DNA from 3 places in the Pseudarthrobacter sp. L1SW genome. Region 1 is predicted to be linked to each of the others. Evidence: predicted binding sites of a transcription regulator. Region 1 holds the regulator's gene; each other region holds the start of a gene.
The links. The regulator LexA, encoded in region 1, represses DNA repair genes until DNA is damaged. The targets are predictions, from matches to a motif close to TCGAACANNTGTTCGA.
Positions count from the first base shown of each region.

Region 2: the regulator LexA is predicted to act here: its motif matches at 3,550-3,565, upstream of KTR40_RS10025 (DUF6504 family protein).
Region 3: the regulator LexA is predicted to act here: its motif matches at 3,844-3,859, upstream of KTR40_RS06350 (HNH endonuclease signature motif containing protein).

Region 1 covers NZ_CP078079.1:1,514,419-1,524,891, reverse strand. The annotation lists gene KTR40_RS07035 (SseB family protein) at 1-598, opposite strand, end outside; gene priA (bifunctional 1-(5-phosphoribosyl)-5-((5-phosphoribosylamino)methylideneamino)imidazole-4-carboxamide isomerase/phosphoribosylanthranilate isomerase PriA) at 627-1,373, opposite strand; gene KTR40_RS07025 (hypothetical protein) at 1,414-1,575, opposite strand; gene hisH (imidazole glycerol phosphate synthase subunit HisH) at 1,576-2,343, opposite strand; gene hisB (imidazoleglycerol-phosphate dehydratase HisB) at 2,340-2,966, opposite strand; gene KTR40_RS07010 (histidinol-phosphate transaminase) at 3,026-4,144, opposite strand; gene KTR40_RS07005 (LysM peptidoglycan-binding domain-containing protein) at 4,252-4,620, opposite strand; gene lexA (transcriptional repressor LexA) at 4,995-5,729, shown strand; gene KTR40_RS06995 (ATP-dependent DNA helicase) at 5,796-7,853, opposite strand; gene hflX (GTPase HflX) at 7,846-9,426, opposite strand; gene KTR40_RS06985 (class I SAM-dependent methyltransferase) at 9,872-10,473, shown strand, end outside; gene dapF (diaminopimelate epimerase) at 10,467-10,473, opposite strand, start outside.
Region 2 covers NZ_CP078079.1:2,192,613-2,203,085, forward strand. The annotation lists gene KTR40_RS10020 (DNA polymerase III subunit alpha) at 1-3,195, opposite strand, end outside; gene KTR40_RS10025 (DUF6504 family protein) at 3,192-3,521, opposite strand; gene KTR40_RS10030 (hypothetical protein) at 3,712-4,101, shown strand; gene KTR40_RS10035 (chorismate mutase) at 4,122-4,442, opposite strand; gene KTR40_RS10040 (VOC family protein) at 4,462-4,884, shown strand; gene KTR40_RS10045 (SOS response-associated peptidase) at 4,926-5,669, opposite strand; gene KTR40_RS10050 (mycoredoxin) at 5,828-6,085, shown strand; gene KTR40_RS10055 (lipoate--protein ligase family protein) at 6,106-6,855, opposite strand; gene KTR40_RS10060 (DUF2177 family protein) at 6,872-7,264, shown strand; gene KTR40_RS10065 (AarF/ABC1/UbiB kinase family protein) at 7,270-8,982, opposite strand; gene KTR40_RS10070 (PadR family transcriptional regulator) at 8,988-9,530, opposite strand; gene KTR40_RS10075 (thioesterase family protein) at 9,646-10,449, opposite strand.
Region 3 covers NZ_CP078079.1:1,378,184-1,388,656, forward strand. The annotation lists gene hutI (imidazolonepropionase) at 1-424, shown strand, start outside; gene KTR40_RS06340 (DeoR/GlpR family DNA-binding transcription regulator) at 520-1,308, shown strand; gene KTR40_RS06345 (CPBP family intramembrane glutamic endopeptidase) at 1,406-2,182, shown strand; gene KTR40_RS06350 (HNH endonuclease signature motif containing protein) at 2,270-3,784, opposite strand; gene KTR40_RS06355 (VOC family protein) at 3,968-4,606, opposite strand; SAM riboswitch class IV at 4,771-4,886, shown strand; gene KTR40_RS06360 (bifunctional o-acetylhomoserine/o-acetylserine sulfhydrylase) at 4,930-6,255, shown strand; SAM riboswitch class IV at 6,355-6,470, shown strand; gene KTR40_RS06365 (homoserine O-acetyltransferase) at 6,483-7,598, shown strand; gene KTR40_RS06370 (MFS transporter) at 7,779-9,161, shown strand; gene KTR40_RS06375 (alcohol dehydrogenase catalytic domain-containing protein) at 9,263-10,381, shown strand; gene KTR40_RS06380 (LysR family transcriptional regulator) at 10,418-10,473, opposite strand, start outside.

The DNA of each region.
Region 1 (10,473 bases):
CCTCGTAGGAGGGGACCCACCCGTACTGCTGCGCCAGGGCCCAGACCCCGGGCCGGCGCACCACGAACGTGAACTCGGAGCCCGGATCAAGGACCAGCAGCTCGGCGCCCTCGGCGACGGCCGAGAGCGCCGCGCGGGCAGCGTAGACGGCAACCGGCCTGGCGTCCGGGTGCCAGGCGGCCAGGGCAGCCGTGGTGGTGAAGGCGGGCATTGCCGTCCTTCCGTCGGCGGCTTTGAGGGTTACCAGGGCCATGTCCGCCTGTTTGTCGGAGCTCAGGCCGAGGGCGCCCTCGGCATCCTCTGCGAGCTGGGCGACGATGGGGATGAAGACCCGGGCGCTGGCGAGTGACGCCACTACGCCTGCTTCGTCCCCGGTCCCTTCCCGGAGCGCTGCTATGGCGGCCAGGTAGGCGCCGCTGGCCGTTCCGTCGTCGTCCTCGAAGTTATGGATTTTGGCGTGTTCACCGGCCAGGCTGCGTCCGGCCCACGGTTGCCCGGCGGAGTCGGCAACGCCTCCCGCACCTGCCAGCGCGGCGGCGATATGGCCGGGAAGGTGTCGTTGCTGAGGGACCCCGGGTCCGGTTTCGTTGCTGGCCATCGCTTGCCTTTTGCTGCGCCGGGGCGGCCTAGCGGCGGCCGGCGACGTCGAGCGCTTCGGGCAGCGTGAAAGCGCCCGCATAGAGGGCCTTGCCCACGATGGCACCCTCGACACCCAAAGGCACCAAGGAACGGAGGACCTTCAGGTCGTCGAGGCTGGAAATGCCGCCTGACGCGACCACCGGCTTGCCTGTCTTTTCCACCATCTGGCGGAGGAGTTCTACATTGGGTCCCTGCAGCGTGCCGTCTTTGGTCACGTCCGTGACCACGTAGCGGCTGCAGCCTGCTTCCTCGAGGCGGCCCAGGACGTCCCAGAGGTCCCCACCTTCCTTGGTCCAGCCCCGGCCGGAGAGCGTGCTGCCGCGGACATCAAGTCCGACGGCGATTTTGTCGCCAAAGCGTTCGATGGCCCGGCGCGTCCATTCGGGGTTCTCCAGCGCGGCGGTTCCCAGGTTCACCCGGGCCACGCCGAGGTCCAAGGCCGCTTCGAGGGTTTCGTCGTCACGGAGACCGCCGGAAAGTTCCACCTTGATGTCCAGACGGCCCACCACGTCGCGGAGCAGTTCCGCGTTCGAGCCGCGGCCGAATGCGGCATCGAGGTCCACCAGGTGCACCCACTCGGCACCCTGCTGCTGCCAGTTCAGGGCGGCTTCCAGCGGGGTGCCGTAGCTGGTCTCACTGCCCGCTTCCCCCTGGACCAGCCGGACGGCCTGGCCATTGACGACGTCGACGGCGGGCAGCAGTTCAAGAACCGGCAGATCGGTTGCGGTGGTCATGTCAATCCTTCGGGTCGGGGTCAGTGTGGCCAGCTGCCGGTCAGTTGCCGGGCAGGGTGAGCAGGTAGGCAGCGAGCAGGGACATGCCCGCCAAAACGTAGAACGATATCTGGGTCCAGAGCGGCTTGTGCTGCTGCCTGAATGACAGGGCGCCGCCGATCAGCAGGCCGGCGAGCCCCATCAGGAGGACGGACCACCACATCTAGGCGGTGCCGTCTTCCCTTGATGGGACGCCGGCGGGCGCCGCGGCACCGGCAGCAGGCTTCTTCAGGTTGTGCACCCAGTTGTGCAGCAGCCGGGCGCCGGCGTCACCCGACTTCTCCGGGTGGAACTGGGTGGCACACAGCGGACCGTTTTCGACCGCAGCAATGAAGGGGCCGCCGTGCTCGGACCAGGTAACCAGGGGTGCGGCCATCCGAGGCTGGACAACATCGAAGTTCCATTCCTGCACGCCATACGAGTGCACAAAGTAGAACCGCTCGTTTTCGACGCCGGCGAACAGCTTGGATCCCTCCGGCACCTTCACGGTGTTCCAGCCCATATGCGGCACCACGTCAGCGGGCAGGAGCTCCACCTTGCCCGGCCATTCACCGATACCCTCCGCCTCCGTGCCGTGTTCGACGCCTGCCTCAAAGAGCACCTGGAGCCCCACGCAGATACCCAGGACCGGGCGGCCGCCGGCCACCCGCCTGCCGATGAGGCGGATGCCGTCCACCGCTTTGAGCTCACGCATCACCGTTTCGAAGGCGCCGACGCCGGGAACCACCAGGCCGTCCGCGTTCAGGACGTCCTCGGGCTTGGAGCTGAGGATGACTTCCGCGCCGGCGCGTTCGAGGGCACGCACTGCGGACCGGACGTTACCGGAACCGTAGTCCAGGACCGTCACGGTGGGCTTGCCTTCAGGCGAGGGCAGCTTCCGGGAGGCCGAGGGGTCGACGATGGCGCCGTCCCGCAGGACCTGCCCGCTCACAGCGCACCCTTCGTGGACGGGATTCCCTCAACGCGAGGATCCGGTTCCACGGCTGCGCGCAGTGCCCGGGCGAAGGCCTTGAACTGGGCCTCGACAATGTGGTGGGGATCCCGGCCCGCGATGACGTTCATGTGCAGGCAGATGCCGGCGTGCAGGGTGATTGCTTCGAAGACGTGGCGGGTGAGGGATCCGGTGAAGTGGCCGCCGATGAGGTGGTATTCCTGGCCGGCAGGCTCGCCCCCGTGCACCAGATACGGACGCCCGGAAACGTCCACCACGGCGTGGGCCAGTGCTTCGTCAAGGGGAACGGTGGCTTCTCCGAACCTGCGGATGCCTGCTTTGTTCCCCAAGGCGGTGCGCAGCACTTCGCCGAAGGTGATGGCCACGTCCTCCACCGTGTGGTGGACATCGATGTGGATGTCACCGGTGGCTTTGACGGTCATGTCGATCAGGGAGTGCTTGCAGAGCGCGGTGAGCATGTGGTCGTAGAACGGCACCGACGTGTCGATGTCCGAGGTGCCGGTACCGTCAAGGTTGATTTCCACGAGCACGGAGGACTCACTGGTGGCACGTTCCATGCGCGCGGTCCGGGCCGCGGCAACATTCGATCCGGTGGTACTCATGCTTGGGGTCCTTTTGGGCAGAAGGGGTGGTTCGGGCGTCCAGCGCCGGTTCTTCCAGTCTAGGCGGGAAGCTTGGCCTGGCTGGCAAGGATGCTTTCGAGGGAGGTCAGGAAGGCTGTGGTTTCGGTCTCAGTTCCGGCCGTGACGCGGAGATGCCCGGGGATTCCCACATCCCGGACCAAAACGCCGGCCTCCAGCAGCCCCTGCCACACCTGGTGGGGGTCCTCCAGGCCGCCGAAGAATACGTAGTTGGAGTCTGAGGCGGCAGGCTTGAGGCCCATCCGCGTCAGCTCGGAGACGATGCGATCCCGCTGCCGTTTGATGTCTTCCACATCCGCCATCAGCGCCTCCCGGTGCTGGAGGGCTGCGAGGGCGGTGGCCTGCGTGATGGCGGAAAGGTGGTACGGAAGCCGGACCAGCCGCAGTGCATCGGTAACTTCGGGGGCTGCCGCCATGTAGCCGAGGCGTGCGCCGGCCAGCGCGAACGCCTTGCTCATGGTCCTCGAGACGATCAGCCGTTCCCGGCCTGGCAGCAGCGTCAGCGCACTGGGCGTTCCGTCATGCGCAAACTCGTGGTACGCCTCGTCGACGATCACGATCGTCTGGCTTGCCTCGCCGGCCTCGTAGACGGCTTCCACCACGTCCAGCCCAAGGCCGGTTCCCGTGGGGTTGTTGGGTGAGCACAGGAAGACGATGTTGGGCTGCAGCTCCTTGACCTGCCGCGCTGCGGATTCAGCACTCAGCCCGTAGCCTTCGGCCCGCTCGCCCACAATGTATTCGGTGTCTGTTCCGCTGGCCAGCAGGGGATACATGGAGTACGTGGGAGGGAATCCGAGCGCCGTGCGTCCCGGGCCTCCGAAGGCCTGGAGTATCTGTTGCAGGACTTCGTTGGAGCCGTTGGCCGCCCACAGGTTGGATTCGTCCAGCCCGTGCCCCAGGTACTCCGCCAGCGCCTTCCGCAGGTCCGTGAATTCCCGGTCCGGGTATCGGTTGAGGCCGGCTGCCGCCTCTGACACCGCTGCGCTGATGGCTGCCCTGACGTCCGCCGGGACCCCGTGGGTGTTTTCATTGACGTTCAGGAGAATTGGAACGTCCAGCTGGGGCGCGCCGTAGGGGGTAAGCCCACGGAGGTTGCTGCGGAGGGGAAGCCGGTTCAGGCGCTCTAGCTGGTCATTCACCTGAACAGTTTAGTGCCCGCGCCGGACACCGGAAAATGTGACGGCTCCCTGTTCGCCCTCGGCGTGCTGCGCCCCTTCCGTTGCCGGACAGGCATGATGCCCGGGGGCTAGGTGGCGGGCACGAACAGCTGCTGGCCGGGGAAGACCGCGCCGGCAGGCAGGTTGTTGAGCTGGACGATGTCCGCCACGACGTCCCGGGGGTCGCGCTCGGGTGCGACGCTGGCCGCAATGCCCCACAGCGACTCGCCGGGCTGGACGGTGACCGTGACAGTGGGCGTGGTAGCAAGATCAGCAGCAGACTCCGACGCCTTGGCCGGGGCATTGAAGAAGCCCGCCAGGGAGAGGAGCAGGGCCGCCAGCATGACCAGCGGAATCCCGATCAGCACGATGCGGCCGCGGCGCGTCAGGCGGAGCGGCGGAAGCGGCGCCGGCCGTTCGGCCTGCCGGATCTCGGACTCGGACAGGATTTGCTGCACCGAAAGCAGCTGCTGGCGTGAACCCCGCGAAACAGATGTAGCTGACATGATCTGAGCCCTCCTGGACCGTACTGTGCTGCCCGGACGTCCTCCCCACCACCTGCACCCGGCGGCCTTCCGGCCTGCTCTTCGAATGACCGGGGCGGTGAGTAGAACATATATTCGAACTTTGCTTCCTCAGTTTTAGCACCTATCAACGAATCTTGTCGAGACTCGCTAGAACAAATGTTTGAAAAAGCAATGCGGCTGGCCTAGTTTTGAACCAAAGAACAACCACCTGGACAGTCGACCAGCAGGGTCTGACATTCAAGGACGGGACCTTCCAGGGCCTGGCCGTGGAGCGGCCCGGCGGAAACCGAAAGGCATTGGCGAATATGGCAGCAGCAGCCGCCGGGGGCAGGGGAACCGCGCAACCGAAGAGGACCGCCAAGGGCCTGACTCCACGGCAGAAGAAGATCCTCGAAACCATCCAGCGTTCGGTCAATGAGAACGGGTACCCGCCTTCCATGCGGGAGATCGGCGACACCGTGGGACTGGCGAGCCTTTCGAGCGTCACGCACCAACTGTCCCAGCTGGAGAAACTTGGCTACCTCCGCCGCGACCCCAAGCGTCCGCGGGCCATGGAGGTCCTGATGCCACTCACCCTGGATGGCGGGGCTGCAAAGCCCGCAAGCCAGCCGTCCGCCCCGCGTTCACCGGGCGCAGGCACTGTCACCGAACTGCCCACCGCCCTGGACACAGCCATGGTTCCCCTGGTGGGCCGGATCGCGGCGGGCGGTCCCATCCTTGCTGACCAGCTGGTGGAGGACGTGATGCCGCTCCCCAGGCAGCTGGTGGGGCAGGGCGAACTGTTCATGTTGAAAGTGGCCGGGGATTCCATGGTGGATGCAGCCATCTGCGACGGTGACTGGGTTGTGGTTCGCCGCCAGCAGGATGCGGCCAATGGGGATATCGTGGCTGCGCTCCTCGATGACGAGGCCACCGTCAAGACCTTCCGCCAACGCGACGGCCACACGTGGCTGCTCCCGCAGAACACCCAGTACGAACCCATCCTTGGGGACCACGCCACCATCATGGGCAAGGTTGTCTCGGTACTCCGCTCGCTGTAACGCCCTGCCCAGCCCCGCACCAGGCCATGTTTGCCCTGGCACGGCCTGCTCAATCTGCCTGACGGCTCAGGCGTTTTCCCGGGCCAGCCGCTCCAGGGCGGCAATCGCCGTCGTCCGGTCTGTCGTGGCCCAGAACGGCGGCAGGGCAGCCCGGAGGAACCCCGCGTAGCGCTCGGTGGCCAGCCGGGAGTCAAGGACGGCCACCACTCCCCTGTCGCCGGTGGAACGGATCAGCCGGCCTGCCCCCTGGGCGAGCCGGATCGCGGCGTGCGTGGCGGAAACCGTCATAAAGCCGTTCCCGCCGGCCTGAGCCACGGCCCGTGAACGGGCGGTCATAAGGGGATCGTCCGGCCGCGGAAAAGGAATCCTGTCGATCACCACAAGCCGGCACGAGCCTCCCGGGACGTCCACGCCCTGCCAGAGGGACATGGTTCCGAACAGGCAGGTATCGGGCTCGTCGGCGAACTGCTTCACCAGGCCGGTCATGGTGGAGTCACCTTGGCAGAGGACCGTCATGCCCAGCTTGGGACGCAGTGCCTCGGCCGCTTCTTCTGCCGCCCGGCGGGAGGAGAAGAGGCACAGCGCCCCGCCACCTGAAGCACGGATCAGGGCTTCCAGCTCGTCCAGCGCTTCCGGCGACCCGCCCCTGCCCGGCTTCGGCAGGTGACCGGCCACATAGAGGATGCCCTGCTTTTGGTAGTCGAAGGGCGATCCCACGTCCACGCCCGTCCAGCTCGGGGCCCCGTCACCCACCAGTCCCAGTCCGCCTGCGGCCGGTTCGAACGCCGATCCGATGGCCAGCGTCGCTGAGGTCAGCACCACCGTGTGGCCTGCGAAGAGCCCTTCCCGCAGCCTTCCGGCAACGGACAACGGCGCGATGTTGATCAAGGCGGGGGCGGTCTCGTCCGGCTGGGAGAATCCCTGCGCCGGGTCAAAAGAACTGGCGCGCGAGAACCACACCACTTCGCGGTTCTCCCGGGCTGCGAGGAGCCGTTCGCAAAGTTCCAGGATGAGCAGGAGCCGGGACCGCGCGAGCTGCCTGCCGCCGTCGGCCGTGGTGCTGCTGTCCCCCTTCGAATCCGAGAGGGCAGCACGGCAGGCGTCGCGCAACTGGTCCACGCAGTCCAGCTGTTCGTCGTTGAGCCCGTTCGGCAGCAGGCCGTTCGGCACGCCCGCCAGGGCAAGCTCCAAGTTGGCGGCTGCGGCATTCAGCGCGTCAACGGTAATGGCGGTGTGCTTCCGCGCGCCGGCAGCAGCAGCGTGGACCATGGCCACGGAAAGCTGGCCTGAGACCGCCCCCGTGACCCGGTCCTGAAGTTCATGGGCCTCATCCACCACCACGACGTCGTACTCGGGCAGGACGGCCAGGCCCTCGAACGCGCTGACGGCAAGCATCGCGTGGTTGGTGACCACCACGTCCGCTTCCGCAGCATCCTGGCGCGCGAGCTCACTGAAGCATTCCGCAGCCATGGGGCACTTCTGGGCGCCCAGGCACTCCATGGAAGTCACGGACACCTGCCGCCAGGCGCGGTCCGTCACTCCCGGGAGGAGTTCGTCACGGTCCCCGGTGTGGGTCTTCTCCGCCCATTCCCGGAGCCGCACAACCTCTTTGCCGAGCTGGGACGACGGGCCGCCCACGGCTGCCGCGAAGTGGGGCACGCTGGTGTCCTCGCCCAGGCTGAACAGCTGGCCCTCGGCTGGCTCCTCGCTGGGGAAGCCGCCTTCCAGCTTGTGCCGGCACACGTAATTGGAACGGCCCTTGACCAGGGCCACTTTGACCGGCCTGTCCAAGGCGGGGGTGATCGCTTTGAGCAGCCGGGGCAGGTCCCGGCCCACAATCTGCGTCTGGAGGGCCAGGGTGGCCGTTGACACCAGGGCGGGCTTGTTGCTCTGCAGGGCATGCGCGATCAGGGGGATGAGGTATGCCAGGGACTTGCCGGTGCCGGTCCCCGCCTGGACCAGGAGGTGGTCCCCCGTTTCAATGGCACGGGCCACCTGCCTGGCCATCTCATGCTGGCCGGCGCGGCTTTGCCCGCCCATGCCGGCCACGGCCCGGTCGAGCAGTTCGATCACGAACTGCTCGACGGCCGTTTCCGTGGCTTCTCCTGCCACGGCCTCAGTCATTGCTGACGAAAGGTTCCAGTTCAGCCGCGAAGCCTTCCCGGACCATCACGACAGCCCTGGTACCGGCCTCAACGTGGTCAACGCTGATGATCTCGGCGTCGGAATCGTGAAGCTTGCTCATCAGGTCCCCGCGGTCGTACGGGATGAGCAGTTCCAGCTTGACGCTGGGCCGGGGAATGGCGTCGCTGATTGCCTTCAGCAACTCTGCGATGCCTTCCCCCGTACGGGCCGAGACCACCACGTGCCGCGGCTCGCGCTGCTTGAGCCGTTCCACCACGAAGGGATCAGCGGCGTCGGCTTTGTTGAGCACGATGATTTCGGGCACCTTCCGGGCGTCCACTTCGCTGAAGACCTTGCGCACTGCGGCGATCTGGCCCTCAGGATCCGGGTGCGAGACGTCCACCACGTGCAGGATGAGGTCCGCGTCCGCGACTTCCTCGAGCGTGGAGCGGAACGCCTCCACCAGCTGGGTTGGCAACGAACGGACAAAGCCGACAGTATCGGCCAGGGTGTAGCCGAGGCCGTCCGCAGTTTCCGCTTTGCGGACGGTGGGATCCAGGGTGGCGAACAGTGCGTTCTCCACCAGGACACCGGCGTCGGTGAGGCGGTTCAGCAGCGAGGACTTGCCGGCGTTGGTGTACCCGGCGATCGCCACGGACGGCACGGCATTACGACGGCGGTTGGCCCGTTTGGTCTCGCGGGCGGGCTTCATTGCGGCGATCTCCCGCCGCAGCTTGGCCATCCTTGTACGGATGCGGCGGCGATCCAGCTCGATCTTTGTCTCACCGGGACCACGCGAACCCATGCCGGCGGCCGCGCTGCCCACCTGGCCACCGGCCTGGCGGGACATCGACTCGCCCCAGCCGCGCAGGCGCGGCAGGAGGTATTCCAGCTGCGCCAGCTCCACCTGGGCCTTGCCTTCACGGCTCTTGGCGTGCTGGGCGAAAATGTCCAGGATCAGGGCCGTCCGGTCGATCACCTTAACCTTGACGATGTCCTCCAGGCCCCGGCGCTGGGAGGGCGCGAGCTCGGCATCCACCACAACCGTGTCCGCACCGGTGGACATCACGATGTCCCGGAGCTCCAGGGCCTTGCCCGAGCCGAGGAACGTTCCGGGATCCGGCTTGTCGCGCCGCTGGACCAGCCCGTCCAGGACCTCGGAACCGGCAGTTTCGGCGAGGGCTGCAAGCTCCCGCAGAGAGTTCTCGGCGTCGGCCAGGGTCCCTTCGGACCAGAGGCCGGCCAGGACCACCCGCTCAAGGCGCAACTGCCGGTACTCAACCTCGGTGACGTCTTCCAGTTCAGTGGAAAGGCCTGCTGTGCGGCGCAGGGCGCGGCGTTCCTCGAGGTCCTGCTGGTCGCCGTCGTACGTTGTGTGTTCTTCGTCCAGGCGGGAAATCGCCTGGGCTTTGCCGAGCATAGCCTTCCCGTCACGGCCCTCGTCACCGCCTGGCGTGCTGAGGTTCCTGGCCGGTACATCCTTGGAGAGAATCCGGTCGATGACAGCCTGGATTTCGGCAGGACTCATGTCCTGGGCGGCTGGATCTGATCCGGTGTTGGGCTGGCTGGTCATGGTCTCCTTTGAAGATTCGGCAGTTCCAGAATAGTGCCGAATGATGGTGATTGGTGAAGTATTCGCGCTGGGCTGACGGCCTGCGGTCATCCAAGCCTCCTGGCTTGTTGGGCCTGGCGCTGCAGGAGGCAGCGCCGGCGGACATGCCACGACGTCGATTCGTGGCAGAGATGGACAGCCGGAAAAACGGCGGGAAGTCCAGCGGGAGGCTGACCTTCGAGTGTCGTCCGGCGACCGGCAGGCGGAAATCCGTTGGCCGGTGCACGCAGCGGAAGGTTCAAAACCTGCATCGCTGGGTGGGACATGCTGTCGCTTGAAGACAGGCTGCGGGACGGGCTGGGCCCGTGCCGGCTACTCGAAGATCAGGAACATGCCCACCAGCGTAGCAGAGGGGCCTGCCCGGCAGTTTCCCTTTACGCTGCAAGGGGAACTACTCTGGCCAGTTATGGAGTCCGCACATTATTTCAGCGCAACACCCGCCGGCCCTTTTACCCGCAAGCCGCTGAGTGTCGAACTCGCAGGGCAGGTGCGCAGGCTGCAGACTTCCACCGGCATCTTCAGCCCGGACGGGATCGACAAGGGCACCGCCATCCTCCTCGCCGAGGTCCCGCCCCCCGCGCCGCAGGGGAACCTGCTGGACATCGGCTGCGGCTGGGGCCCGATTGCCCTGACCATGGCCCTGAAGTCGCCCTCAGCCCGGGTCTACGCGGTGGATGTCAACGAACGCTGCATCACCCTGACGAATGAGAACGCTGCGGCGCTGGGACTGGCCAACGTCACCGCCAGTACCCCTGAAGCCGTGGACCCGGACGTGCGCTTTGACACCATCTGGTCCAATCCGCCCATCCGGATCGGCAAGGACGAACTGCACTCGCTCCTGAAGCTGTGGCTGCCCCGCCTTGCGCCGGGCGGAACAGCGTGGCTGGTGGTGCAGAAGAACCTGGGGGCCGACTCGCTGCAACGCTGGCTTGCTGCGGAGCTGGACGAATCCTTCAGTGTCAGCCGGGAGTCGACGTCCAAGTCCTTCCGGATCCTGAAGGTCAGGAA
Region 2 (10,473 bases), 680 kb from region 1:
GCCGCCCCGCATGGGCGGTGTCTGGGTTGCCACGCGCACCCCCGCCACCAATACCTCCGTCCCGTTCCGCAGGCCGAGGAGCTTGTCCGCCGTGACGACTCCCAGCCTGTTGAGCATCGGCCGGTGGCTGTCCATCAGGTGGCTGCTGACATCAACAGCCATGAGGTCGAGTTCGGCCCGGACGTTTTCCACCAGGGTAGGCGCCGGCAGACCCGGTTTGACGTTGCGCAGTTCAACATCCCCCAAAGGCAGGGACAGCTGCCCCTCAATCACCTCCACGCCTTTCCGTCCGCTGCTGGACACCTGGAGCTTCTGAAGGTGGTGGACAAGGTCCGCGCGGTTGGCGTTGCCGCCCGACTCCCGGTGAAGGGAATCAAAAGCGCCCAGCTGGGCCAGCCGCTTGATGCTGGGCTTGCTGACCCTGGAACGTGCCCGCAGGTCTGCGAGCGAGTCAAAGGGCTGGCCGGCGACGATCCGCTTCAGTTCTGTTGCGGACAGTCCGTAAATGCCGTTCAGGCTTAGCCTGATTCCCAGCTTTCCCGCATCCGGGCCTTCCTCCACCCGTTCCACCCGGTATTCTGCCTTGCTGCGGTTGATGTCCAACGGAAGGATCGGGATGCCCAGGCGCCGGGCTTCCGCAACCAGCAGCCTTTTGGGGTACATGCCGGGATCGTGTTCCCACAGGCCGGCCAGGAACGCTTCGGGATGGTGCGCCTTCAGCCAGGCCGACTGGTACGTGGGTACGGCGAAGGCCGCCCCGTGGGCTTTGCAGAAACCGAAGCTGGCAAAGGACTTCAGGGTTTCCCAGACTTTGTCCACGACATCGGGCTGGAAGCCCTTTGCCTTGGCATGCATTCGGAAATACTCCTCCACCCGGGACACCCCCGCCTCGCTGCTGAGTGCCCGGCGGAATTCATCGGCCTTGGCAAGGCCGCACCCGGTCATCACGTCCAGTGTCCGCAGGATCTGTTCGTGGAACACGGTCACCCCGTGGGTTTCCTGAAGTACCGGTTTCAGGAGGGGGTGCGGGTAGACCTCGGGCGCAAACCCGTGCCGGTGCTCAAGGAAGGGCCGCACCATGTCCGACTTCATGGGGCCGGGGCGGAACAGTGAAATATCAATGATCAGGTCGTTGAATTCCCGGGGTGCCATCTTGCCGATGAGCTCCCGCTGCCCGGGCGATTCGATCTGGAAGCAGCCCAGGGTGTGGGTGCTCCTGATCAGTTCAAAGGTTGCTTCATCATCCAGGGGTACGGCGTTGAGGTCGATGTGCCCGTTGTCAGCAATGTAGTCAGGACCGGTCCCGTCAGAACCGGATGAATGCTTTCCAGCTGCCACCACTTGTTCCTTGGAGGGGTGGATGCGGATGACTTCCCGCACGGCAAAAGCCATGGCGCTCTGCATCCGGACCCCCAGGACATCAAGCTTGAGCATGCCCATGGGATCCATGTCGTGCTTATCGAACTGGCTCATGGGCAGGCCAAGTCCGCTGGGTTGCACAGGAGTGCGGTCAAGCAGGGTTGCGTCGCCAAGGATCACGCCGCAGGGATGCATGGAGATATGGCGGGGCAGCCGGTCCAGGCGTTCCGTCAGGTCCACCAGCAGGTCAAGCTGCTGGTTTCCGTCCAGATCCCGCTGTTCCACCCGGCCGGCGAACTCCCGGAGTTCAGGTTTTTCCTGGAGCGCTTCACGGAAGTTCCGGGCAGAGAAGCGCCACAACTGTTTAGCGATCTCCCCCACTTCCCCGTCATCCATGCCCAGCGCCATTCCGGCATCCCTGACGGCGCCCCGGGCACGGTAGCCGTTCTGCATGCTCATCAGGGTTACCCGCTCGGCACCAAAGCGCTCGAAAATCCGGCGGTAGACGTTGTGCCGCTCCGCGCTTTCGACGTCGATATCAATGTCCGGAAGGGTTGCCCGGTCCTGCGAAAGGAAGCGTTCGAAAATCAGGTCGTGCTGCAGGGGGTTCACCTGGCTGACGTCGATCAGGTAATTGACCAGGCTTGAGGCGCCGGATCCCCGGGCTGCTGCCCGCACCCCCATTTCCTGGATCATGCGGGACACCTCCGCAACAGTCAGGAAGTAGGAGGAAAAACCGAGGTTCCGGATGATGCCAAGTTCATGCTCCAGCCGGGCATGCATCTCCGCCCCTTCAGCACCGGTGATTCCCGGGAACCGCCTGCTGATTCCAGCCTGGCACCGCTGGACCAGTTCAAGGTGCGGATCCTGGCTGATCCCGATGACTGAGGCCTCCGGCACCACCGGCTGCTTCCACCCCATGTCCGTGACCGGATCAATCCTGCAGAGGTCCGCGAGCGCCTCGGTCTGCGCCATCAGCTGCTTGAGGTCCGCTGCGCCATAACCTGCCGCTGAAATGATCTCCTGGCCCAGGCGGAGCATCTCCGCGGAGGATTTAAGCCACCCCTGGCCTGTTGGCTGCAGCAGGGGCTCTTCCGCGAGTTCCGGCAGGGATTTCAGGGTGCGGGCTGAGTCGAGCACATCGGCGGTGGGTGCTCCGTCTGCCGCGCAGTACCGGACGGCGTTGGTCAGGATGGCAGGAACATGGTGTTCCTCTGCCAGCTTGAGCATGCGGACCGCATGGGCGGTACTCAGGGGCTTTCCCGGTGCGCTGAGCTGGGAAACAATCTCGGCAACCAGCGTGCCTGCGGGCATGGCGTCCACCCATTGCTTGAACAGGGTGCGCGGACGAAGGTAGCGCCGTCCGCCCATGGCGCGTCCGACGTCGGAATCAGGCCCGATCAGGACAGTCAACACCGGTTTCAGGGTGTGGGGATCGAGGGTTCGGGAGGCGAGTTCGGCCCTAGTCACGGCGACTGGAACCGTGCCCCCGGATTTACCGGAGGTGCGGGCATGGGCATCCGAAATCAGCCTGCAGAGTGCGCGGTACCCCGCCCCGTTGTTGTTGCCCCGGGCCAGCACCACCACCCTGCCGGCAAGCTGCGTGCGGTGGTCGCCGTCGTCGTCAAAGACCGCAAGGTCAACCCCCACTATGGGATCGATGCCCGCTTCCATGCAGGCCTTGAGGTGTTTGATGGTTCCGTACAAACCGTCCCGGTCGGTGCAGGCAAGCGCTGTTGCATCGTCGGCAGCGGCGGCCTGCGCCAGTTCCTCCGGCCAGGAAACGCCATAGTGCGCGCTGAAGGCTGTGGAGACGTGAAGATGGGTGAAGCTCATGCTGTCCTGGGCCGGAGTGCGTCATGGATCCGCAGCAGCCGCCAGCGGCCGCTCTGGATATGCCGGGTGAGGTCGAGGGTCAAGGGCTCTTCCTGGCCTCCACCGACGGGGTGGTCAGGCAGCACCTGGACGCGCCAGATTTCGTGGTCCACCAGTCCGGGGCCGCTGCCAAGCGGCGCGCGGCTTTCCTCCGTCCACCATTGCCTGCGTTCATACCAGCGCACCGGCTCAGCGCACACGGCATAGGAAAGGCCCGCCCACAGGAGTCGCTGCGGTACGCCCTCGGCTGTGCACTCGACGTCCACGGATTGGCTGAACATGCCCATGGCGCCTCCCGGATCCAAACTGGTTTATTCGAATACTTGTTCGAACACTTCCAGTCTAGCGCGGGGGCGGGTCCTGTGCATAGAAAACCCTCCAGCCCCCTCCAGGGAGGTCCTGCCATCCCGACGCCGCTTTCCGTTTCCTACCCAAACGGGGGTGGACGGACCGAACGGCAGGGAGCAGGATTGTGCCATGAGTACCGATGACGCACTCCTCAAGCAGGCAATGATTCAGGCCCAGGACTCCACCCTCGTGGCAACGTTCGATATTGACGGAGCCATTCCGGGATCGGGCGCATACGTGGTGGGACTGGTCGGGGCCACTCCCGACTATTCAACACAACGGCGGCTATGCATTGAGTTCATGAATGGGGAGGCCATTGCGTTCTACTCGTTCAACCGGGAACAGGGCCTCGAAGAAAACTATGACCTTGCCGGGGTGACCCACTCGGAGAACAGGATCACGGGACAGTTTCCGCGCACGGCCATTAACGGCCTTGGCCAGGGGCATGTGATGTCAGCCTTCAGCGAGGCGGACGGCCGGGAATTCCAGTCCGGGGTTCCGGTGGAGGAAAACCTGTAAATTTCCAGGCTTGGGGCAGCTCAGCTGTTCCCTTTGTGGACCCGCATTTCGAGTTCGATGAAGCCGGAGATCATTGCCCGGTACGTGGACTCAACAATGTCCGGGTCTATGTCTTTTTTCTCCGCAGCCGAGCGGACATGCTCAATGATCCGTTCCACGCGGCCGGGGGCACGGACCTCGGCGTCATCGCCTTTGAGGGTTCCGGCGATCCGGATCAGCCGTTCGCGGCGGGCGATGAGGGTGACAATCTGGTCATCCACCTCGTCAACAGCAATCCGGACGGCAGCGAGCTGTTCCTTGTCGGCCAAAGCATCTCTATCGTTTCCTTGAATTGTCGCCATCGTCTGACAGTATCGAAGCATGCAGCCCAGAGTCGACTTCATCTCACTAGGTGTCCGCAGCGTTTCCGCTTCCCGTGCGTTCTATGTGGACGGCCTTGGTTGGCCGGTCCACCGCGAGCTTGCGGGGGATGTCGTGTTTATCCAGGTGAACCATGGTTTGGTGCTGTCCCTGTGGGACGTGCGCCAGATGCAGGCCGACGCCGGTGTGAGCCCGCCCGGGCCGGTCCCCTGCATCACGCTCAGCCACAACCTTCCCTCCACGGAGGACGTGGACCGGGTCATGGAAGAAGCCGCCGCAGCCGGGGCTGCCATCATCGCGGAGCCCATCACCCAGCCGTGGGGCGGGTACAGCGGATATTTCGCCGATCCTGACGGCTTCCGCTGGGAGGTTGCGTACAACCCCACGTGGAGAGTGGACGACGACGGCGCGGTCACCGTTTAGCGCCTGCCACCGGCCCGCGCCGGAGTGCTAGAGCCGGAGTGCTAGAAGAGTGCCTCCACGGGCCGGATGAGTTCCGGCCCGTTGTTCCGCACGTTGCCGACCTCTTTGCCCACCGAGTCCACGCGCCAGTCCGCCGCCACGTCCTTGACCCCCGCCCGCACCAGGTCCACCAGGCCGGCGGCGTCGTCGGCGGCGGGGTCAAGCCACGCCTGCATCGTTGCTTTGTCCATGGGAAGCGGCACGCGGTCGTGCAAGGCCGTCAGCTTCCCGAACACCGTTGACTCGCTGCCCGGCGGCGGGGTGTCAGCGGTGAGGATGGAGGTGGAAAGCATCCAGCCGCCCGGCTCCCCCGCCGGCCATGCAGGGTCCTTCCACCACTCGTAGAGCCCTGCGAAGACCAGCCCCTTCCCCTCGCCGGGATGCACGTAGTACGGCTGCTTGGACTTTCCCGGCCCCTGCTTCCATTCGTAGTATCCATCCGCCGGGACGGCACAGCGCCGCGACTGGACGGCCTTCCGGAACGCCGGCTTTTCAAGGACGGACTCACTGCGGGCGTTGATCATCCGCGAGCCGATGCCCGGGTCCTTGGCCCAGGACGGGACCAGCCCCCACCGGGCAACGTGGAGCTGGCGGACCTGCCTGGCCGCCGGCCCGTCATTCACCAGGCGTTCCAGGACGATGGGCACGTCATCGGTCGGCGCCACATTCCACGATGGCGGGATGCTCACCTCGTCCTCCAGCTCGGCGTCGAACTCGGCAAGCAGGTCCCCCACGGCACGTGCCATCACATAGCGTCCACACATGGCTCCAGCATGCCATCGGCACCAGGTGGTGTCATCCGAAGGACATGTGAAGGGCCTGCGGCCGGTGTTTGCCGGGGAATACAGGCCGCCACGTTACCGTTGACAGGAACGAACCCGTCATCGACACAGAGGAGAGCTCCGTGGATTTCACTCCCGACTCCGGCACCATCACCATGTTTTCCACCACCTGGTGCGGCTATTGCAACCGTTTGAAGAAGCAGCTGGATGCACAGGGCATCGGCTACACCGAGATCAACATCGAAGAAGTGGAAGGCACTGCCGAACTCGTGGAGCAGCTTAACGGCGGCAACCGCACGGTGCCCACCGTCCTCTTCCCGGACGGCACCGCGGCCACCAACCCTTCCGCAGCCGAGGTCAAGACCCGCCTCGCAGCGTAGGCCCTAAGCCATGGCGCGGGTCATGCCCCCAGGCCGCTGAAGGAAGCGGACTGCAGGACGGCGTGGCCCGCGTAGGTGGCAAGAAGCGCATCTTCCACTGCGGCAACGTCCACGCCGGGGACCAGGTCGTCCACCGCCCCCGCGGTTGAGGGATTCCAGTCCAGTCCCAGCGCGGCATAGCTGTCCGTCAGCACTTTGCGGATGGGCGCGGAATTTTCCACCACAATGACGGAACTGAACAGCCAGCCGCCGGCCACCACGCGCTGCGCCGTGCCCACCAGCTTGACCTGGTGGCGGCCGTCAGCCGGGTCTGTCCCGTGCACGCTGAACTCGCCGGGGCAGTATTCACCGGGAATCTCGCCTACCGCCGCTTGGACGCCGACGCTGCGCAGCACCTGGGCAAACAGGTCCCCGAAGTAGCTGAACCTGGTTTTTGAACCGGCTATGGCATCGGCGTCCGGTTCAAGATGGTCCACCACCAGGGTCCCCTCGTGGTAGGCGGCCGCCCGACCCCCGGCCCTGCGGACCAGGGGTTCGAAGCCATTGGCCCGGCACGCCTGCGCTGCCGCTTCAAACCCCGGCAACCGCGTGTCACGCTGGCCAAAGGCGACAGTGGGAGCGGGCCGGTAAAGCCTGAGCGTCGGGCCCAGGTCCCCCTCCTTGACCCTTGCGAGCAGTTCCAGGCCGAACTCCAGGTCACGGCCGGCGCCCAGCGACTTCTCCTGCCGCACAACGGTCAGCGTGCGGGGTCCCGGAGCGTCGTCGTTCATGTTGCTATGCTCCCCTATGGTCATATTGCAGTTCCTCGTGGTTGCCGCCGCCTTCGCGGCGCTTGACGCCGTCTGGCTCAAACTGATGAACCCCTTTTACCGCAGCCACATCGGCGAGCTGCTGGCGGACAAACCACACTTAGGTTACGCCGTGGCCTTCTATGCCATTTACATCGCCGGGATTGTGTTTTTCGCCCTTCGTCCCGCGCTCGACGGCGGCAGCTGGCTGACAGCCCTGGGTTATGGTGCGGCGTTGGGCGCCTTTGCCTACGCGACGTATGACCTCACCAACGCCGCCACTTTGAAGGTGTGGCCGCTGCAACTGATCGTGGTGGACATGCTGTGGGGCGCCCTGCTCACCGGACTGTCCACGGTTGCCGGCTGGCTTGTTTTCCAGGGACGCACCTGACGCCGTCACAGGCCGCGGCGGCCTGCCCAAAGCCCGTGCAGCAGCGGGACCACTGAACCGGCCATGAGGACGTTGCCCAGGACAAGGTCGTCTGCCCGCACCACGGCGCCGGCGACGAGCAGGGCAGCAAAAACAAGGGCCGACGCCGAGCGCCGGGCCCTGCGGTCCAGCCGGGCGAGCTGCCGCTCAAGGCGGGGATTGGCCACCGCGAGGGACCCTTCCTCGAGGCGGCTCGCCAGGGCGTCCAGGCGTTTCGGCAGGCGCAGGGCGATCGCCGCGGCCTCGACGGCCTGTTGGGCCGCGTCCTGCACAAGGTTGCCGCGCTCGTCACGCAGCAGCCGGGCCGCGTACGGTTCCACCGAGTCCCACAGGTTGAAACGTTCATCAAGCGAGCTGCAGACTCCGGACGTCAGAGACATCGCCCGGATGATCAGCAGGAAATTCTCCGGGAGCTGGAACGGCAGGGAGCGGACCACGTCACCGAACTCCACGGCGAAATCGCGGAATTCCTTGGGATCCACTTCACGGAGTTCAGCGAACCCCATCCCGCCGAAGCGGGCGAACAGGTGGATCATGGCCCTTTCCAGCTCCTGCCTGTCAGCCGACGGCACCAATACGCCGACGTCGTTGATCGCCGCCACCAGCCCCTTGCCGTCCCGGGCGGCGGCCGCAATCAGGAGCTTCCTCAATCCGCTGCGCGTGGAGGCGGTGACCTCGCCCATCATGCCGAAGTCGATGAACGTCAGTTTCCAGGGGTGTTCCCCGGAGCCGGTGGAAACCGGGGTGACGAAAATGTTGCCCGGGTGCGGGTCCGCGTGGAAGAAGCCGGTGGTAAACAGCTGGTCGAACATGACTGACGCGAACACCGGGGCCACTTCGGCCGGATCGATGCCGGCGGCACGGAGCGCCCTGGCCTCGGTGATCTTGATGGCCGTGACATCTTCGAGGGTAAGGACGCGCCGGGTTGTCCGCTCCCACGCGACGCGGGGCACGCTGACCCTGCCGTCACCGGCAAACCCGGCGTCGAAGCGCTCGGCATTTACCGCCTCGTGAAGGTAGTCGATCTCCTCGAAGCTTGTCTGAGCGAACTCCTCGACCAAGGCCGGGACGTCCGCCCGGCTGGAAACCATACGGATGCGGCTGAGCCATCCTCCCACCTTGCGCAGGGCCGCCAGGTCGACGTCGACAATGTCCTGGATGCCCGGGCGCTGCACCTTCAGCACCACATCGGCGAGTCCGGTATCGGCGGCGTCGGCAGGCAGGAGGCGGGCGCGGTGCGCCTGCCCCAGCGAGGCCGCCGCGACCGGTGTTTCCTCCACGAAGGCGAACACCTGCTCAAGCGGTGCCCCGAGTTCCTGCTCCGCAAGGGCGCGGATCGCGGGAAACGGAACCGGGGGAACCTCGTCCTGCAGGCCCTCAAGCTCCTTGGTGATCTCCGGCGGAAGGACGTCGAGCCTGGAGGACAGGAACTGTCCCACCTTGATCATCAGACCGCCCAGTTCCACCGCCAGCAGGCGGAATTTCCGGGCGAAGCCCTGCATCCGTTGCGAACGTGTCCGTCCGGCGATGCGGGCAAGTCCGATCCGCGGGAGGAAAAGCTCAAACCACCACGTCACCGCCAGGTTCCACGCGGCAAAGCGAAGGATACGGCGGTAGCGGGCACGGGTGTCTCCGGCGCCGGGTACCGGGGCGGGACGGTCCCGGTGGACAGGCGCCACCCGCGTCAGTCCTGGGCGAGGATCGAGTAGAGCCGGCGCCGTGCCTCGTCGAGCACTGCCACCGCCTGCCGCACCTGTTCCGGTGAACCCGTACGGCCAACCTGGGCGGCCGCCTGGGCCAGTTCCACGCCCGCCTTGGGCAGGGCAGCAAAACCGCCGGCCTGGGAGCCCACTGATTCCCAGGGGGCCGCCGCGGCATGGTCGTGCGCCACTTCCTCACGGCCGGCCTCGGTCAGCGAATAGATCTTGCGGCCGTTGGACTCCTCGGAACTGATGGTGCCCTCGTCCGCGAGCAGCTGCAGTGTGGGATAGACGGAGCCGGCGCTTGGCTTCCAGCTGCCGTTGCTGCGCTCCTCGATTTCGCGGATGATCTGGTAGCCGTGCATTGGCCGCTCCGCCAGCAGGGCCAGTACGGCAGCGCGGACCTCCCCTTTGCCGGCGCGGGTTCCCGCACGCTTTTCGAACCGCGAACGCAGTTCCTCGACGGCCTGCCACATGCCGTCAATATTGCTCCCCCCGAAGCCACCGGATGGATACGGACCACGCATGATGTTGCCCTCCTGTGAATCGTGAACGATATACAACGATACTCAACGACACAGGCCAAGAGCTAGGGGTACCCAGGATCCGTCCGCAGCCGGGGCGCCGGTCTGGGCGGCAGCGTCAGGTCCTGCGGATCGTGAGGATCTGCTCCGCACGCCCGAACGGACCCTTGAGGTCGTGCAGCACGGTGGACGTCAGGCCAATCCCGTCCCCGCCGAACGACACGGCGTTGTCCAGGCCCAGCCATTCCCCTTCGGGGCGGCGGTACATGTGGATCTGCAGGTCCAGGTTAGGGAAGGCGTAGCTGTCCTTGCCCGGGGGAACCCGCGCCGCGATGCCGTTGGCCGTGTCCACCATTCCCATCAGCCGGGCAAGGTCGCCGCTGTTGGCGCGGTCCGTCAGAGGGTGCTCCGTCCGGAGCCATACCTTCCCGGCACCCGGGCGGTGCCCTTCCGCCACCCGCATTTCGAGCGAGCGGATGTAGCCGCCCGGCCAGACGGACGCGCCGTCGTAGGGCTTGCAGTCCTCCGGACCGGGAATTGGGCTGTCCTCGATGGCCGCCACGCCCGTGGTATCGCTGGTGGCCAGCCGCCACGCGGTGGCGCGGATCGCCGTCCGCCCGCCCGCCACCAGTTCCGCCTGGAGGAGTTCGATGGTCTTCCCCGGCCGCAGGGTGGTGGTTTCGATGTGGAAGGCGCCGCCCGGGATGAGGCCCAGGATCTCGTAGCTGATCCGCGCCATCCGCATGTCATCCCGGGGCTCATGCCGTTCCAGGCTGTCCGCCATCAGGCCTGACGCAGGCGCCATGTGCTGTTCATGCACGTTCCAGGCGCCCTGGGCATGGATGGTGGAACAGAAGCGTCCCCCGCCCAGGTCCTGGTAGTAGAAGCTTCCCTCGGCCAGTTCAGGCAAGTCTGCAGTCAACGCGGGCCCCTCCGGTCATACTCA
Region 3 (10,473 bases), 140 kb from region 1:
CGGCAGCGGAGCAGGCCGCCGGGGAACCGTGGCAACGTGCCTGCCCGCCTGCGACCTCTCCACGCGCCAGCCGCTTGCGCCCGCGCGGGAGCTGCTGGATGCGGGCGTGCAGGTGGCCCTCGCCTCCAACTGCAATCCGGGCACGTCCTACACAAGTTCCATGGCGTTCTGCGTCACCACGGCGGTGCTGCAGATGCGGCTCAGTGTCCATGAAGCCGTCCGTGCTGCGACGTACGGCGGCGCCCTCGCCCTGCACAAGGACCAAGGGCACGACGCCGACGGCGAGCGTGCGGTGGGGTCGATTGCCGTCGGCCACCGCGCGGACCTGCACCTGCTGAACGCTCCCTCGGCCACGCACCTTGCCTACCGGCCCGGCATGCCCCTGACGTACGCTGTATGGCGGGCTGGCCGCCGGATACGGTAACCGCACCCCTTAATTGACGTAAGTTGATCATAAGGGTTCTGTTATGATCAGAAAACGTCATCAAAGCCGGTGGCGGGAGCGTTTGGAGGCCTTGCATGACCCGCACCGACCGTCTGACGGCAATCCTTGACCTCCTGGCCAAGACCGGCCAGGTGGAGGTTGAAGAGATCGTCACTACGCTCAATGTATCGCCTGCCACCGCGCGGCGGGACCTGGACAGCCTTGCCAAGCGCCGGCTGCTCACCAGGACCCGGGGCGGCGCCACCACCGGAGCCCTTGCCTACGACCTGCCGGGCCGGTACAACCGTGACGATCACGCTGAAGCCAAGGAACAGATTGCCCAGGCGGCTTCGGCACTGATTTCCCCCGGGGCCGTGATCGGTCTGTGCGGTGGCACCACCAGCACGGCCCTGGCCCAGATCCTGGCCACCCGCGAGGACCTCAACGCGCCGTCCAACCAGCCCACCCTGACAGTGGTGACCAACGCCATCAACATCGCGGGGCAGTTGGCGGTCCGGCCCAACATCAAAGTCATGGTCACCGGCGGCGTCCTCAACCCCCGCTCGTACGAACTGGTGGGGCCATACACGGACATCATCATGCAGAAGGTGGTGCTGGATATCGCCTTCATTGGCGTCAACGGGATCGACCCCGAAGTGGGACCCACGAACACGGGGGAGGGGGAGGCCTCGGTCAACGCCCTGCTCGCCAGCAGGGCGCGCGTGTCCTACGTGCTGGCTGACTCCTCCAAGGTAGGGGTGCGTGCCTTCGCCACCATGGACGGGTACAACTTCACCCGGCTGATCACCGACGCTGGAATTTCCGCCCGGGACAAGGCGGCGTTCGAGGCCAACGGCACTGAAGTGATCGTCGCAGGCGGCTGACGCACGGGGATCGGGCGCGTCCCGGGCCGCACTGAGCGTCCGGGGACACTTGAAGGCCAATCAGCCCGGATCCAGAAACTGCAGGCAAGATGGGAACATGTTTGTTCCCTCCCGCCGTCGCCTCAGGTTCGAAGTCTGGATCGTGTTGGGCTTGTCCCTGGGCCAGTCCGCCGTGTACTCGGTGGTGCAGCTCCTGGACAAGATGACCCGGGCGCCGCTGGCTGAGGGCACCTCCACGCTGAACCGCTCCCAGAGCACCCGCGAGTACTTCGACCTGACCTACCAGTTGCTGGACATCATTTTTGCGCTGGTGCCGGTGCTGCTGGTGATCTACTTCCTGACCGATCACCGGCAGTCCGGCTCCAGCGACGGCCACCCGCGGTCAGCCTTCCAGAAGCTCGGGTTCAACTTCGCGCGCCCCGGCCGGGACCTGGTGCAGGGGCTGGGGCTGGCGGCACTGATCGGCATCCCGTCCCTGGCTCTGTATGCGGCAGGCCGGGCGCTCGGAATCACCACCGCCATCATCCCCAGTGCCCTGGACGCTTACTGGTGGACGGTGCCGGTGCTGATCCTGTCCGCGATGCGCCATGCGGTGGTGGAAGAGGTCATTGTGGTGGGCTATCTGATGGACCGCTTTGGAAAGTTCGGCTGGAGCGTGCCGCTGTCCATCCTGGCGAGTTCGCTGCTGCGCGGCAGCTACCACCTGTACCAGGGGTTTGGGCCCTTCATCGGCAATTTTGTAATGGGCGTCGTCTTCGCATGGCTGTACACCCGGACGCGGCGGGTGATGCCCCTGGTGATCGCCCATGCCCTGCTGGACATCGTGGCGTTCGTTGGCTTCAGCCTCTTTGGCAAGGCCGTGGGCTTGGGCTGAGGCGGGCGCGCCCTGTCGCTGCCACCGAACCTGCATGACTCTTTCGCCCTGCTGGGTGTGCAGGAACTCCGTCTCATTCATAGGCCGTCAGGTGATGTGGGTGTTGGCTTCGCGGTGTGGGGGCAGAAGTTCGGATAGGGCGTCCGGCGGTGGCCAGAGTTCCAGGAGGTCTTCGAAGGCTCGGACGTTTTCAGGTACTGCCTGTTCTGGCCAGTGGGCTGGTTCCCAGTCGTGGTGTTCAGCTTTGTAGTGCCGTCCGGTGGGTGAGGTCCAGCCGGGCGGCTCGGTTTTGGTGGCCGGCGTGGGTCTCCAGCCGGTGTTGTGTTTGAGGCGGTGATGCTTTGGGCAGAGCTGGGCCAGGTTGCTGATTCCGGTTGCGCCGCCGTGCTGCCAGGCCTGCAAGTGATCCGCCTCATTGTCCGGCGAGGGGTTGTTACAGCCGGGGAAGGTGCATCTGCCGTCCCGCAGCTGCACCGCCTTTTTCATGGCTTTGGTGAGGCGGTAGCTGGTCCGGCCGATCTCCAACGGGGCCCCGTCGCGGGGATCCACCAGTACCCTGTAGAACGAAGCAGCCCGGCCTTCGACGAGTTGGCGGGCCATGGACGGCGGGATGGGGCCATACCCATCCAGCATCGCGGGTTCGTCAGTCAGGCCCAGCAGGGAGAACACCGGCACCGTGACCAGGACCTGCGCCCCGATCCCCGAGGAATTGCCCGCACCGGTTCCTGGACCCGTGGCGTCACCCGTTGCTGCGCCTGTGTCACTGGTTCCGGGACGGGTGGCTGTCGCGGCATTGCCGCCGAGGAGCCATCCGGCATACAGGTCCGCCCGCAGTTGGGTGAGGGTCCGGTTCTCCTCCGGTCCCTGTGATTTCCGCACGGTGGCGGTGAGCCTGCTCCAAATCGCCGTGGCCTGGTGGGCGGGCAGGTAGGCGGAGAGCCAGGCCATGCCGTCCTGGTCCGGCCGGTACTCGACCCGCCGGTCAGCCACACTCTTGGTATGGCGTTTCTCAATGCTTTCGGCGTGGTGGCGTTCGCGCCAGGTGCGGGCTTTGGCCTTGAACCGGTACGCCGGGATCTCCCCGATCACCGCGGCAGCAGGCGGCCTCGGCACAGTCTGGTCCAGGAAGTGTGTCTCCAGTGCCGCGGCACCGGCCAGGTCAAGGGTGGCCGTTTCGTCCACCATCACCACGGCGTGCTGCCAGGAAATCGTCCCGGACTGCAGTGCCGATAATGTCAGCGGCAGTTCCTTGACCAGGGAATGTGAGGCGGCCATGAACGCACCTGCCGCGCGGGAACCAAGGGCCAGCAGGGCGCCGATTTCCGCGGCAATGGCCATTTCCTGCGCCTGCACCGGCATACCGGGAGCGGCGAGAGCGTGGGCGGTGTCCGCGTACGTGACTGCAGCGCGGGCTTTCAAACCCGCGAACCCGGCCTCCACTTCCCGCACCCCGGCAAGGATGTCCAGGCACCCATCCGCCAGCCCGGCCAACGGGTCAGCTGCCGAAAACGGCTCCGAACCGCACCCAACCGCCTCCGCCCTGAGCACAGCAACAGCCGCGTTGATGTCCTCAAACGCCTTCGCCACCGCCGCTTTCCCCATACCAATATGATTGCGGGAGGGTACGACATTTAACCGCGGGCCATCGGGTCCAAAGTCGCTGGAACATGGATTCGGCCGCCATCGGCAGGTGACGCCGTTGTCACATGCTGATGGCGGCCGAAGACCAGGGGGCACCGGGCCACACGCCGTGCCGGGCTTACCGGGACGGCAATCAAGGGGGCGTCAGATGGTGACTGCTCCGTTGCCGGTTTCGAAGGTCACCGAGAGGATCCCGGGGGTTCCGTGCGGCGCCACCCACTCCACAGCAACGTCCTCCAAGGGCTTCTCGACGGGTTCGCCCAGCCATTCCGTCACCCGGGCCGCGGAACCGGCAATGGTAAGGCAGCTCATCTTGACGTTGCTCTCGTAGGCGTTGGAGGGGTGCAGGGACGGGTCCCCTTCCCACTTGAGCATGTAGGGAACCTGGGGGTCGGCAATCAGGCCCAATATGCCGATCTGCTTCCAGACCAGCTCACGGCCGTCAGGGAACTTGCGGTTTCCGTTGACCGCGGAGCGTCCCAGCCGCTCCTCAAAGGGGGCGAGGTCGTCCACTTCGACGCACCAGCCCATCCAGCCGCCGCCCGCGGCAGACCGTGCACGCACAGCCTGCCCGAAGGGTGCCTTGTCAGAAGCGGGGTGGTCCAGGACCTCCACTACCTCGAGGTATTTGTGCCCCGCGAGGGGGATGATCATATTCCGGGTTCCGAACCGCGGGTGTACCCCGCCCTTCACTGCCTCAACGCCGAGGGCAGAGGAAATACGTTCGGTGGTGGCAGCCAGGCCATCGTGTTCACAGGCGTAAGAGACGTGATCCATGCGCATGCCAACATCTTGGCACTTTGTGATCGGCCTCTCAGCTAAGGGTACCCTTACTCGGAATTTCCATCGGCGGCACCTGATTTCAGCCGCTTCCGGCGCGGAAATCCGGGGACCATGTTCGTCATAATCCTGTCCGGCGCGGCGTGCGCGTTCCTACACTGGGTTCAGGTTATGAGTGCCAGCTCCAAGCCCCGGCTCGCTGGCCGGCAACCCTCCATCCGCGGTGGGGTGCCCCGGGTGAGGACCTGGCTGTCCGGCAACGGCCGGGTGGCAAGCGCGGCCCGCGGTGCTTCAAGCATGACGGGCCCATGTCAAAGGAGCCTTAGTTGTCCAACGGATGGTCTTTCGAAACCCGCCAGATCCATGCAGGACAGGAGCCGGACAGCGCCACCGGTGCCCGTGCCCTCCCTATCTACCAGACAACATCCTTTGTGTTCCCCAGCGCGGAGAGCGCCGCCAACCGCTTTGCGCTCGCCGAACTGGCCCCGATCTACACCCGCATCGGCAACCCCACCCAGGACGCCGTGGAACAACGGATCGCCAGCCTCGAAGGCGGCCTGGGAGCACTGCTGCTCAGCTCGGGACAGGCCGCGGAAACCTTCGCCGTCCTGAATATCGCCGAGGCGGGGGACCACATTGTTGCCAGCCCCAGCCTGTACGGGGGGACCTACAACCTGTTCGCCCACACCCTGAAGAAGTTCGGCATCTCCGTCACCTTCGTGGCGGACCCGGACAACCTGGACCAGTGGCGGGATGCGGTCCAGCCCAATACCAAGCTCTTCTTCGCCGAAGTGGTGTCCAACCCCCGCCAGGACGTCCTGGACATCGAGGGCGTGTCCGGCGTTGCCCACGCGGCCGGTGTGCCCCTCATCGTGGACAACACCCTGTCCACGCCCTACCTCATCCGGCCATTGGAATGGGGTGCAGACATCGTGGTGCACTCCGCCACCAAGTACCTGGGCGGCCACGGCTCCGCGATCGCCGGCGTGATTGTGGACTCAGGCAACTTCGATTTCGGCAAGGACCCGGCCAGGTTCCCAGGTTTCAATACCCCGGATCCCACCTACAACGGGCTGGTGTACGCCAGGGACCTCGGCAAGGACGGTGCCCTGGGCGCCAACCTGTCCTACATCCTCAAGGCCCGCGTCCAGTTGCTCCGGGACCTGGGCTCCGCCGTCTCCCCGTTCAATGCCTTCCTGATCGCACAGGGCCTTGAGACCTTGAGCCTGCGCGTGGAACGGCACGTTGCCAACGCCACGGAAGTGGCGCGCTGGCTGGAAGGAAGGGACGACGTCGAATCGGTCGCCTATGCCGGCCTGCCCTCCAGCCCCTGGTACGAGCGCGGGCGCAAGTACGGTCCCAAGGGGACCGGCGCGATCGTCTCGTTCAACCTCGCCGGGGGAGCCGAAGCCGGCAAGCGTTTCGTGGATGCACTGGAGCTGCACTCCCACGTGGCAAACATCGGCGACGTCCGCTCCCTTGTCATCCACCCGGCGTCGACCACCCACAGCCAGCTCTCCCCTGAACAGCAGGCGGTAGCCGGCGTCACCCCGGGCCTGGTGCGGCTGTCGGTGGGGATCGAGCACATCGACGACATCCTGGCGGACCTGGAAGCCGGTTTCCGTGCCGCCAAGGAGGCAATCGGAGCCTAGCCGGAGGCAGAGGGGCGCAATACACGGAGGCGGGCCGGGGAAGTCACAACCAGTCACACTCTTGGCAGCAGGCAGGGGCTGTTTCGTACACTCGAACCAGGTCATGAGTGCCAGTGACAGCCCCGGCTTGCTGGCCGGCAACCCTCCTTCCGCGGTGGGGTGCCCCGGGTGAAGACCTGGCCTGCCGGTCATTCGACGGCGGGCAAGCGCGTAGAAGAGGTCTTGCCATGACGGTTACCGTCACCCGTACCACCGCTCCCGAACATGGGATTGTCCGTTATGCCCCCATCGGGGGGCTGCAGCTCGAGGCCGGCGGCTACCTCCCGGACGTCGTCCTCGCCTATGAAACGTGGGGCACCCTGAATGAGGACGGCAGCAACGCCGTCCTGATCGAACACGCCCTGACCGGAAGCACCCACGTGACCCGCGGCGACACCGATGAAGAAGGCTGGTGGGAGCAGCTTGCCGGCCCCGGCGCGCCGGTGGATACGGACCGGTTCTTCGTGGTGTCCGTCAACATTGTGGGCGGCTGCTACGGGTCCACCGGTCCGTCCTCGCCCGCGCCGGACGGCAAGCCCTGGGGTTCGCGCTTTCCGCTCGTCACCCTGCGCGACAGCACTGTGGCTGAAGCGCGGCTGGCCGACCAGCTGGGGATCAAGAGCTGGTTTGCCGTGCTGGGAGGCTCCATGGGCGGGGCACGCGCCCTGGAATGGGCCGTCACTTTCCCGGAACGCGTCCAGCGCTGTGCGGTTATCTCGGTGGGGGCAGCCAGCACCGCCGAGCAGATCGCCTTCGCCCAGGCACAGACCCTCGCGATCCGCCAGGACGCGAACTTCAAGGGTGGCGACTACTACGGTGGCCCTTTCCCGGAGGACGGCCTGGCCCTGGCACGGCGCATCGCCCACATCACGTACCGCTCCCCGGGGGAGCTGGATGGGCGGTTCGGCCGCGCGCCGCAGGCCCCCGAGTCTCCCTTCCAGGCTGCACAACTCGCTGCCCGCGGGCGTTACCAGGTGGAGAGCTACCTGGACCATCAGGGCACCAAGCTCGTCCAGCGGTTTGATGCCAACAGCTACATTGCCATCACCGAGGCCCTCATGAGCCATGACGTCTGCCGGGGGCGCGGACCCCTCGAGCAGGCCCTGGCCCGCTCCGAGGCGCGCTTCTTTGTGGCGGCCGTGGATTCGGACCGGCTCTATTTCCCGTCCCAGTCCCGTGAGCTGGCGCGGGCACTCCCGGGGGAGGTGGACGTCCACCTCATTGAGGCGCCCATCGGGCACGACGGTTTCCTCACCGAAATCGGCCAGCTGGGGAGCCAGTTGCGGGAGCACCTTTCGGCATAGGACCGGCCCTCGCGGGCAGCCAGATGTGCATTATTGCAGATGGCCTCTGCATGATTCGCCGTTGAGCTCAGCGTTCAGGCGGACCATACTCGTTGGGACCCGGCGGTTCGTGGCCAAAATCACACGTATCCGCCACAGCCTGTCCCAGTGGTGTCGAAGAAGACGCCGAAGGAGTCATCAATGAGTACGGAAAAGTCCGCCGCACGGCGGCCCGAGGAAACCGACGTCAAGGCCTCGGGCCTGAGGAAAGTTGTTACGGCCTCCATGGCCGGCACCGTGGTTGAGTGGTATGAGTTCTTCCTCTACGCCTCCGCCGCCACCCTGGTGTTCGGCAAGATGTTCTTCCCTAATTCCGGAACCGAGCTGGACGGCATCATCGCAGCCTTCGTCACCTACGCCGTCGGCTTCGTCGCCCGCCCCATCGGTGGCATCGTCTTCGGCCACTTCGGTGACAAGTTCGGCCGCAAGCAGCTGCTGCAGCTGAGCATCATCCTGGTGGGTGTTGCCACCTTCCTCATGGGCTGCCTGCCGACATTCGCCCAGATCGGTTACTGGGCACCCGCCCTGCTGGTCTTCCTCCGCTTCGTCCAGGGCTTCGCCGTCGGCGGCGAGTGGGGCGGCGCCGTCCTGCTGGTCGCCGAACACAGCCCGAGCAAGTCCCGCGGCTTCTGGTCCAGCTGGCCGCAGTCCGCGGTGCCCATGGGCAACCTGCTCGCCACCGGCGTGCTGTTCACCCTTTCCTCAACCCTCTCCCAGGAAGCCTTCCTTGGCTGGGGCTGGCGCGTTGCCTTCTGGCTCTCCGCAGTGATCGTCATCATTGGCTACTACATTCGCACCAAGGTCCAGGACGCGCCCATCTTCATCGAGGCCCGCAAGGAAGTCACCGTTGAGCACAAGGGCTATGGCGTCGCAGAAGTTTTCCGCCGCTACCCGCGCGGCGTCTTCACCGCGATGGGCCTGCGTTTCGCGGAGAACATCCTGTACTACCTGGTGGTGACGTTCTCCATCACCTACCTGAAGGTCGTGGTCCAGACGGACACGTCCCGGATCCTGCTTCTCCTGCTGGTGGCTCACTTCATCCACTTCTGCGCGGTACCCCTCGTGGGCAAGATGTCCGATTCATTCGGCCGCCGCCCCGTGTACATGGCCGGTGCCGTCCTTGCCGGAACCTGGGGCTTCTTCGCCTTCCCGATGATGGATACCGCCAACGAGCTGATCATCCTCGCAGCCATCACCATCGGCCTGCTGTTCCACGCACTGATGTACGCCGGGCAGCCGTCCATCATGGCTGAGATGTTCCCCACCCGGATGCGCTACTCGGGTGTTTCCCTCGGCTACCAGGTGACCTCGATCGTGGCCGGCTCGCTCGCGCCGATCATCGCCAGCTCGCTGCTGGGGTCCTTCAAGTCCTCCACTCCGGTGGCGCTGTACCTGCTGGCCGCCTGCATCGTGACCGCCATCTCTGTGTTCTTCCTCAAGGAAACCCGCGGCATCTCGCTCCACGATGTGGACGCGGCCGACGCCCAGGGCACGGCAGACCTGCTCGCCGCCGCCAAGAAGTAGGCAGCCCCCATACGGCCAGGCATCACCCCAACTGCCCGGACCTGCCGCAACGCAGGCCCGGGCAGTTGGGCGTCAGCACCACACCTGAAGTGAGGATCCCCATGAAAGCAGCCGTCCTTTACGCCACCGTCCCGTCTGAAACCAGCTACACCGAAGCGCATCCCCTCCGGGTCGAGGAACTTGACCGGCCCGAACCGCGGGCCGGCGAACTGGGCATCACCATCACCTACTCGAGCCTGTGCCACTCAGACCTGTCAGTGGTGGACGGCTCACGCGTTCGGCCCCTTCCCATGGCGTTGGGGCATGAGGCTGTGGGGCGGGTTGCCACGGTGGGTGAGGGTGTCACGGACGTTTCCCCCGGAGACCACGTGGTCCTCGTGTTCGTCCCCAGCTGCGGTGCCTGCCGGGCCTGCCGGGCTGGGCGTCCCGCACTCTGCCACCGCGCGGCGGAGGTCAACGGGTCTGGCGACCTCCTGCATGGCGAAGCCCTGCTGCGGACGCCTGCGGGGGAGCGGATCAACCACCATCTGGGGGTTTCGGCCTTCGCCGACTACGCCGTGGTGGCCCGGGAATCAGTGGTGGTCATCGACGACGACGTCCCGGACACTGTCGCGGCAATGTTCGGTTGCGCCGTGCTCACCGGGATGGGCGCTGTCCTGAACACCGCTGCTGTCCAGCCAGGCCAGTCGGTGGCCGTCTTCGGACTCGGCGCCGTCGGGCTTTCGGCCGTAATGGCCGCAGCGCTCGCCGGTGCCTCCTCCGTGATCGCCATCGATCCCAACGAGGGCAAGCACGGGCTCGCCCTGAAGTGCGGCGCAACCGCCGTCGGAACTCCCGACGACGCCCCGCGGCTGATTGCCGAGGCCGCCGGTGACGGAGTGGACACCGCCGTCGAGGCCGTGGGATCAGCGCGGGTCATCGCGTCGTGCCTCGAGCACGTGACGCGCGGCGGCGCCGTCGTCTCGGTGGGACTGCCGCACCCCACCGCGGAACTCACGGTGCCCGCCCTCCAGTTCGCAGGGGCGGGCAAGCGGCTGCTCGGTTCCTACATGGGCGATGCCGTGCCGGACCGGGACATTCCCCTGTACCTGCAGTATTGGCGCGAGGGCAGGCTTCCCGTTGAGCTGCTGCACACGGACACCCGGCCGCTTGACGAAATCAACGAAGGCCTCGACGCGCTCGCCGCCGGGCAGGTGGTCAGGCGGCTTTTCCGGGCCTAAGCCGGCTCCCGGGCCTAGGTTCGGGGTGCCCGGGCCTTAGGCTGCCAGCACGTCCTGGCGTCCCGCCACTTCCTCCTTGAGGGCGGCAATTA